DNA from 3 places in the Natranaerovirga pectinivora genome. Region 3 is predicted to be linked to each of the others. Evidence: predicted binding sites of a transcription regulator. Region 3 holds the regulator's gene; each other region holds the start of a gene.
The links. Region 3 encodes HrcA, which represses chaperone genes, less so after heat shock. Its sites were predicted from a motif close to TGTTAGCACTCNNNNNNNNNGAGTGCTAACA; they were not measured.
Positions count from the first base shown of each region.

Region 1 (3,293 bases), on a different contig from region 3:
ACAAAGAAGGGCCCTTATAATAAAGGGCCCTCACTTAATTATAATGCTAATCTAGACAATAACGCATTGCTTCTTTTTATAAACTTAGTCATCGCTTCTGGTTGTAAAGGCTTATGGCTAAGAAGTGCTAGATCGTATAATTGCTCACAAATCATAGTAATATCTTCTAGCTTTGTTTCGTTAGTGTTGTTATCTAGTAAATATTGTACTAGTGAATTCTTTTTATTTAAAACCAATGTTTCATCACTTGGCATATTGCCACCCAAACCAGCAAAGCCATACATCTTACTCATTTCTTGCATACGTCTTGATTCTTCAGATAAGATGATCATTGAAGAAAGGTCTATGTTTTTCAAGGATTCTACTTTAACTTTCAGATTTTCATTTGCCAATGCTTTTCTAAATAAATTCTCCAATGTTTCTGTTGCAGGTTTTAATTCTTCTTCATTAGAGTCTTCTTTTAAGGAATCGGATAAATCAGAGTCAATACGTGCAAATTTCACATCTTTTTCTTGTGACTCTATATGACTGATAAATGGTTGGTCAATGGAATGGCTAAGAATTATAGCATCCATTTCATTTTGCTTAAACAATTCTATATATTGAGATTGTTGTTGTTCGTCTGTTACATAGAATACTTTGTCTTTATTCTTTTCTTTGTTTTTCTCAATATAGTCTTTAATAGAGATATATTCACCATAAATACTTTTGTAAATTAGAATATCTTTTACTTTAGAGTAGAATTTATCGTCTTTTAATGAACCGAACTTTACAAATGGGTGAATATCATCCCAGTATTTTATAAAGCTTTCATTCTCAGTTTTATACAATCCAGTTAATTTGTCTGCTACTTTTTTAGTAATGTAATCAGATATTTTTCTTACAAAACCATCATTTTGTAAAAAGCTTCTTGATACATTAAGTGGTAAGTCAGGACAATCAATTACTCCTTTTAATAGAAGTAAAAACTCAGGAATGACTTCTTTAATATTATCTGCTACGAAAACTTGGTTGTTAAAGAGTTTGATTCTTCCTTCCATATTCTCATATTCATTATTGATTTTTGGGAAGAATAGAATACCTTTAAGGTTAAATGGATAATCCATATTAAGGTGAATCCAGAATAAAGGCTCTTTAAAGTCCATAAATACTTTTCTGTAAAATGCTTTGTATTCTTCTTCAGTACAATCATTTGGATGCTTTAACCATAATGGGTTTGTATCATTTAAAGGTTGTGGTTCTTCTGTTTCTTCTTTAGTATCTGTTTCTTTTTTAGTTTCCTCTTCATTTTCATTAATAAAGAAAATATCATAAGGCATAAAAGAACAGTATTTTTCTATGGTTGATTTTAGTGGGTACTCTCTAAGGAATTCTTTTCCTTCATCACCTATATGTAAGGTAATTGTTGTACCTCTTTCAGTACGTGTGCCTTCACTTAAAGTGAATTCTGTACCCCCATCACATTCCCATTTAACAGGTGTTGCACCATCTACATATGATAGAGTGTCAATTGTAACAGTGTCAGCAACCATAAATGCTGAATAAAAACCTAATCCAAAATGTCCAATGATTTGTTCTTGATTTGCTTTGTCTTTGTATTTATTTAAGAAATCTTCTGCTCCTGAAAAAGCAATTTGATTGATATATTGTTTGATTTCATCAGCAGTCATACCAAGACCATTATCAATGATTTGTATGGTTTTGTTATTTTCGTTAAGCTTTACTTCAACTTTAAAGTGGGTGTTATCAGGTATTGTGTATTCACCCATTATATCTAGTTTTTTTAATTTTGTAATTGCGTCACAAGCATTTGAAATAAGCTCTCTAACAAAAATATCATGATCAGAGTACAACCATTTCTTTATAATTGGAAAAATATTTTCGCTATGAATTGATAAACTTCCATTTTCATTAATCATTAAGTTCCCTCCTAATATAATAAAATTTCTTCCATTAATATAATAATATTACTAAATTACTGTGTCAAGAGAAAATTAGCACTCATTTCATTAGAGTGCTAACAGAATTGTATAGAAAAAAACTTATATTTTTTATCAAATTATATTGACACCTAATTGAAAAGGTGTATAATAAAGTTTAGTTTAACTAAACTATAAGTTTAGTGGTAGTATTTTAAATGTAAATTAGAAATGTTTTTAATAGAGAAAATGAGGAAAAAAGGTGTAATATGAAGATAGGACAAAAAATAAAACGTTTAAGAATGCAAAAAGGATTAACCCAAGAAGAGCTTGCAGATCGTTCGGAATTGTCAAAAGGCTTTATTTCCCAATTAGAAAGGGATTTGACATCTCCTTCTATTGCGAGTCTTATTGATATTTTACAATGTCTTGGCTCTAATCTAAAAGATTTCTTTAATGATATAAAAGACGAACAGGTAGTTTTTAAAAAATCGGATTACTTTATAAAAAATGATGTTGAACTAAAAAATGAAATACAATGGATTATTCCAAATGCTCAAAAAAACAGTATGGAACCAATCCTTTTGAATCTTGAGCCAGGGGGATCAACATTACCAGATTATCCACATGAAGGAGAAGAGTTTGGTTATGTATTAAATGGAAGTATCGCCATACACATAGGTAGTGAGATATATAAAGCAAAAAAAGGGGAATCTTTTTATTTTGTGCCTGATAAAACCCACTTTGTAGAAAATACAGGTAAGATTGTGGCAAGTTTGATTTGGGTAAGTTCTCCACCAAGTTTCTAGAAATTTTTTAAAATAGAGGGGGATTTATTTTGAATGATAAAATTATAGATTTAGTCAATATAGCTAAATCATTTGACGGAACGAAGGTATTAGAGAATCTTAACCTTTATATAAGAAGAAATGAATTTTTAACATTACTTGGACCAAGTGGCTGTGGTAAAACCACTACTTTACGCATTATAGGTGGGTTTGAAAGCCCTGATAGTGGTCAAGTTATCTTTGAGAATAAAGATATAACAAAAGCCCCTCCTTATGAGAGAAAAGTGAATACGGTATTTCAAAAGTATGCATTGTTTCCACATTTAAATATAGAAGAGAATATTGCATTTGGATTAAAGTTAAAAAAGATGGGGCAAAAAGAGATAAAAGAAAAAGTAGAATATGTACTTAATCTAGTTAATCTAAAAGGATTTGAAAAACGTTCTATTAATTCATTAAGTGGTGGTCAACAACAAAGAATTGCTATAGCCAGAGCCATTGTAAATGAACCAGAGGTATTGCTATTAGATGAACCACTAGGGGCCCTAGACTTAAAATTAAGGCAAGATATGCAATTAGAACTTAA
Region 1 is NZ_SMAL01000005.1:107,498-110,790, reverse strand. It holds gene htpG (molecular chaperone HtpG) at 39-1,919, opposite strand; gene EDC18_RS08675 (helix-turn-helix domain-containing protein) at 2,189-2,728, shown strand; gene potA (spermidine/putrescine ABC transporter ATP-binding protein) at 2,758-3,293, shown strand, end outside.
Region 1: the regulator HrcA is predicted to act here: its motif matches at 1,993-2,023, upstream of htpG (molecular chaperone HtpG).

Region 2 (3,293 bases), on a different contig from region 3:
TTTTAGGAGAATTATTAGGTAATGCTATCTATGATGAAAAAACTAGCATTTGGTTTATACTTTATGCCTTAATGTTATGGGGAACATTAATGTATATTATTGAATTTATAACTCAAAAATTTAAAGGCACTAGAAAATTTTTAGAAGGTGAGCCTGCAATTATTGTTAGAAATGGACAAATTGATTATAAAGTAATGAAAAAAGAAAAATTTGATATAAATGAATTGCTTAGTCTTTTAAGACAGAAGGATGTATTTTCCATTAGAGAAATTGAATATGCCATTTTAGAACAAAGTGGCAATATAAGTGTATTAAAAAAGTATCAATACATGACACCGACAACAGAAGATTTAAATTTGGTTTTTAAATCTATATGTCTTCCTACGACATTAGTGCTAGATGGAGAAGTTTTAACAGAACATCTTTATAAAATTGGTTATGATGAAAAATGGTTACGCAATGAAATAGATCGGTTTGGAATAAACAAAATTGAAGATGTGTTTTATGCAGACTGGAAACAAGATGAAGGCATACATGTAATTCCAAGAAATAAAACAAAGTATTTATAGTACCTTACTAGATTTTAATTAAGAGTAAAAGAATATTTTTTTACCATTCTATAAATAATAATATAGAGAAAATAAATTAAGAAAGGAAAATATAGAATGGATAATAATAAAAATAGAATAAAAGAAAGACCCAAAAGCAATGCAGAATTAAGAAAAATGAAACCTAAAGAAAATGCTGATCTTGGAATTATTGATGGGAACAAAATCTCCCAAGGAGATCATAATAAAAATTAAAGAATGAGGTGTTATAATGGATGAATCAATAATCAATAATTTACCCCAGCAAGGGTCACAAAAAAGCAGAAAAAGAAGTGGGTTAGAAAGTGACCCAGGAACTAAGAAAAAAACAGATTTACAAAAACATTGGGATAAAAATAATAAAAGTTATCAATCGAAAGAAAGATAAACAAGACAAAGAATCTGAAAGAGTCATCTTTTGGGTTCTTATTTACTTTATGGTAATATAATCTTTTATTATTTCATATACTTTCAAGGTTAATATATTATTTATATGCAAAAAAGACTATTCTAAAATATTAAAGATTGGTTTGAACTAAAAAATAAGAACGGGATTTTATTATTTAATAAAAACATATAAAATAATTATAAAAATGGAGAAAACAGGAGATATTCTAAGGTAATGAACAATAAATACCAAATGAGGCATATTTTAACCGTTTGTAAGGTTTGCATTAAAATTATGATTTTAATAATATTATAATTGAAATTAGCACTCATTAAACAAGAGTGCTAACAAACAGATTTAGATAATTAAAAGGAGGTTTTCAAATATGAAATTAGTACCTTTAGGTGACAGAGTTGTTATTAAACAATTAGAGGCAGAAGAAACTACAAAATCAGGTATTGTATTACCTACTCAAGCAAAGGAAAAACCACAACAAGCAGAAGTGGTAGCAGTTGGACCAGGTGGTTTAGTAGATGGCAAAGAAGTTCAAATGCAAGTAAAAGTTGGAGATAAAGTAATTTACTCTAAATATGCAGGAACTGAAGTAAAATTACAAGATGAAGAATTAATCGTTGTTAGACAAAACGATATCTTAGCAATTGTAGAATAATAAATATAAGGAGGATTTCAAAATGGCAAAACAAATTAAATTTGGAGCTGAAGCAAGAGCAGCATTAGAATCAGGTGTAAATCAATTAGCAGATGCAGTAAGAGTTACCCTTGGTCCAAAAGGAAGAAATGTTGTTTTAGATAAAAAATATGGTACTCCACTAATTACAAATGATGGTGTTACTATAGCAAAAGAAATTGAGTTAGAAGATGAATTTGAAAACATGGGTGCTCAATTGGTTAAAGAAGTTGCTACAAAAACCAATGATGTTGCAGGGGATGGAACAACTACTGCTACAGTATTAGCCCAAGCTATGATTCAAGAAGGTATTAAAAACATTGCAGCAGGTGCTAACCCAATCATCTTAAGAAGAGGTATGAAAAAAGCAACTGACAAAGCAGTAGAAGCAATTAAAAATATGAGTAGTACACTTAATGGTAAAGATCAAATTGCAAAAGTTGCAGCTATTTCAGCAGGTGATGATGAAGTAGGAAAATTAATAGCTGATGCAATGGAAAGAGTATCTAATGATGGTGTTATAACCATAGAAGAATCAAAAACTATGGAAACAGAATTAGATTTAGTTGAAGGTATGCAATTTGATAGGGGTTACTTATCTCCATACATGGCAACGGATATGGACAAAATGGAAGCACTTTTAGATGATCCATTCATCCTTATTACAGATAAAAAAATAAGTAATATTCAAGAAATATTACCAGTGTTAGAGCAAATTGTTCAATCAGGTTCAAAATTATTAATTATTGCTGAAGAAGTAGAAGGTGAAGCTTTAGCAACATTAGTAGTTAATAAATTAAGAGGAACATTCTCTTGTGTTGCTGTTAAAGCACCAGGATTTGGTGATAGAAGAAAAGCTATGTTGCAAGATATTGCAATTTTAACAGGTGGTACTGTAATATCTGAAGAAGTTGGCTTAGAACTTAAAGAAACAACTTTAGATATGTTAGGAAGAGCAAAATCAGTAAAAGTTCAAAAAGAAAATACAATCATCGTTGACGGTGCAGGAGACAAAGCTGATATCGATGGAAGAGTTAAACAAATAAGAATGCAAATCGAAGAAACTACTTCTGATTTTGATAAAGAAAAATTACATGAAAGACTTGCAAAATTAGCAGGTGGTGTAGCGGTTATCAAAGTTGGTGCAGCTACAGAAACAGAAATGAAAGAAAAGAAATTACGTATGGAAGATGCATTAGCAGCTACCCGTGCAGCAGTTGAAGAAGGCATTATTGCTGGTGGTGGAACGGCTTATATCCACGCTAGCAAGGAAATCGCATCAATTTTAGATGAACTAGAAGGTGATGAAAAAACTGGGGCTAAAATAATTCTTAAAGCTTTAGAATCACCACTTCGTCAAATTGTAACAAATGCTGGATTAGAAGGATCAGTAGTTGTTAACAAAGTAAAAGAAGAAAATTCTAATATAGGATTCGATGCATTAAACGAAACGTATGTAGATATGGTTAAAGTAGGCATTATTGACCCTGCTAAAGTAACAAGAAGTGCATTACAAAATGCAACATCTGTTGCATCAACACTTCTTACAACTGAATCTGTTGTTGCAGATATTCCAGTAGATGAGCCACCAATGCCAGGTGGAGCACCAGGAATGGGTATGATGTAATTG
Region 2 is NZ_SMAL01000003.1:436,268-439,560, reverse strand. It holds gene EDC18_RS06820 (DUF421 domain-containing protein) at 1-569, shown strand, start outside; gene EDC18_RS14555 (hypothetical protein) at 666-803, shown strand; gene EDC18_RS14550 (hypothetical protein) at 820-975, shown strand; gene EDC18_RS06815 (co-chaperone GroES) at 1,361-1,645, shown strand; gene groL (chaperonin GroEL) at 1,668-3,290, shown strand.
Region 2: the regulator HrcA is predicted to act here: its motif matches at 1,295-1,325, upstream of EDC18_RS06815 (co-chaperone GroES).

Region 3 (3,293 bases):
ATTTGCCCTTTTGTAAAAAGAAATGTTTTTATTGTGATTTTTTATCATTTCAATCCAATGAAGAAGAACAGAATGTGTATATAAAAGGGTTAATAAATGAAATTAAAGGCTATAAAGGCATAAAAGAGGAATATAGTATTAAAAGCATATTTCTAGGTGGAGGAACACCTTCTGTCATCTCTAAAGAGCATATTAGGATGGTATTTGAAGAGATTAAAAGAAACTTTACACTAGATAAAAATATAGAAATTACAATAGAAGTGAATCCTGGAACAGTAGATGTTGAAAAATTAATAACCTATAAAGAAATAGGAATTAATAGATTAAGTATAGGGTTACAATCAACGGATAATGAATTTCTTCAAAAACTAGGAAGAATACACAATTATGAAAAGTTTTTAGATACCTATAATATGGCAAGAGAAGTAGGCTATAATAATATTAGTATTGACTTAATATTCGGTTTGCCTGAGCTTACTCTTGAAAAATGGGAAAAAACATTAAGAACAGTTATTGATAAAAATCCTGAACATATATCTTGTTATAGCCTTATTATTGAAGAGGGTACACCTTTTCATAAATTATATGAAAGTGGAGATATTGACTACCTTAATGAGGACATAGAAAGAGAAATGTATAGGGTAACTAAGAATATTCTTGAGAAAAACAATTACTTTCAGTATGAAGTTTCTAATTATGCTAAAAAGAATCACGAAAGCTATCATAATTGTGTATATTGGACGGGGAAGGAATATTTAGGATTAGGTTTGGGTGCTGCTTCTTATATGAATCAGGTTAGGTATAAAAATACGGATAATATGAAGGATTATATTAATTATTCTAATAAGCCTTCTGCAATTAGAGTAGAAGAAAGTGTATTAAGTGAGCAAGACCTTATGGAAGAGTTTATGTTTTTGGGTCTTAGATTAATAAAAGGTGTCTCCAAAGAGGACTTTAGAATTAGATTTAATATATTTATTGAAGATGTATATGGGGACGTTATTCTTGAATTAGAAAAGAAAGCGTTAATAAATAATGATAAAGATAAAATTCAATTAACTGCTAAAGGGATTGATCTTAGTAATTATGTTTTAAGTGAATTTTTATTGTAGTCCTTTTAGTGGGTAGGGTGTTTTTAGTGGTGTTAATCAGGACGCATATAATATATCTGGCTGCCTTTCCTTTCAGCCGGTCGACGCCAGATATAATATGTGTCCTCATTAACCAAATTGGAGCGAATACAGCATAAGGAAAGATAAAGTCTTTGTAAAAAAACATAAAAAATTCCAAATATCACTTGACAAATTGATGTTCAAGTGATATTTTAAAATCAAAAGTTAGCACTCACATAAGTCGAGTGCTAACAATGACAAAATGACTGATTCACTTTTTTCTAGAAGGATGTGAAATCTATGGAACTTAATGATAGAAAAATTAAGATTTTGCAAGCGATAATATTGAATTATCTAGAGTCAGCAGAACCAGTGGGTTCCAGGACTATTTCTAAGCAGTATGATTTAGGAATAAGTTCCGCAACTGTAAGGAATGAAATGTCAGACTTAGAAGAATTGGGTCTTATTATGCAACCTCATACTTCAGCAGGAAGAATTCCTTCAGACAGAGGGTATAGGTTATATGTGGACCATTTAATGAAATTAAAGGAGTTTCCTACGGAAATATTTCAAGAAATTCTACTAGAACGTAGTGATAGAATTGAAACATTACTTCAAGAGATTGCAAAGTTATTAGCTATTAATACCAACTATGCAACAGTAGTGACAACGCCTCATTATAAACAAACGAAGTTAAAACAAATTCAATTAATGTTATTAGATGAGAAAAATATTCTTACGGTTATCGTAGTAGAAGGTAATATAGTAAAAAATCATTTGTTAATGGTGAACATCCCTATAGAGCAAGATGTTTTAACAAAAATAAATAATCTGTTAAATAAAAACTTACAAGGATTAAATATTCAGCAGATTAATCTTGATTTGATACAACAGTTAAAAAACAAAGTCGGCATTTACAGTGAAATCATTAATGGTGTTTTAGAAGCAATAGTAAAAACAGTTGAATCAGTAGATGAAATAGATTTATATACAAGTGGCACAACAAATATTTTAAAGTGTCCAGAGTTTAGTGATATTGATAAAGCAGCAGAATTAATATACACCTTAGAAGAGAAAAAATTAATATTATCCATGATCACAGAAGGAATGGAAAATCTTGATAATGGGATTAAGATTTTTATTGGGAATGAGAATAGTATTAAAACGCTAGAAGACTGTAGTTTTATAACAACTACATATAAACTAGGTGAGGATACAATAGGCGCCCTTGGTATTATAGGGCCTAAACGAATGGACTATGTAAAAGTTGTATCTATGCTTAAATACATGATGAATCAAATGGAAAAATTATGGAACAACCAATAAAGTGAAAGGTGGATGAGTTACTTTGGCTAAAAAGGAAGATAGTAAAGTTGAAGAAATACTAAATGATACAGAAGAAGCAACAGAAGAAGTAACAGAAGAAACAATAGAAGAAAATGTAGAAGAAATATCACAAGATAGTGAAGAGGCATCTAATGATAAAAAACTAGAAGAGTATATGGATAGGTACAAACGTACTCTTGCAGAGTTTGATAACTTTAGAAAAAGAACAGAAAAAGAAAAATTACAAACATATCATAGAGCAACGAAAGATGTCTTAGAAAAAATTCTGCCTATTGTTGATAATTTTGAAAGAGCTATAGGCGCTCTACCAGAAGAAGAAAAAAGCAATAGCTTTGCTCAAGGTATTGAGATGATCTATAAACAGTTTTTAAATATGTTAAATGAATCAGGTGTACAGATCATTGAGGCTGTAGGTCAAGAATTCAATCCAGATTTTCATAATGCAGTAATGCATACAGAGGATGACTCAGCAGGAGAAAATGTAGTGGTTGAAGAGTTACAAAAAGGTTATATGTACAAAGATAGTGTTTTAAGACATAGTATGGTAAAAGTAGCAAACTAAAGCCAAAACGGTTACTAGCTTATTGAAAGCTAAGTATCCTTGAAATATAAGTTAAATTACTTTATATAAAAATTAAGGAGGAATTATATAATGGGTAAAATAATCGGTATAGACTTAGGAACAACAAATTCTTGTGTTGCAGTTATGGAAGGTGGAAAACCAGTAGTAATTGCTAACTCAGAAGGGGCAAGAACAACGCCATCTGTAGTAGCTTTTAGTAAATCAGGTGAAAGATTAGTTGGTGAGCCAGCAAAAAGGCAAGCAATTACTAA
Region 3 is NZ_SMAL01000001.1:171,320-174,612, forward strand. It holds gene hemW (radical SAM family heme chaperone HemW) at 1-1,112, shown strand, start outside; gene hrcA (heat-inducible transcriptional repressor HrcA) at 1,413-2,438, shown strand; gene grpE (nucleotide exchange factor GrpE) at 2,461-3,021, shown strand; gene dnaK (molecular chaperone DnaK) at 3,112-3,293, shown strand, end outside.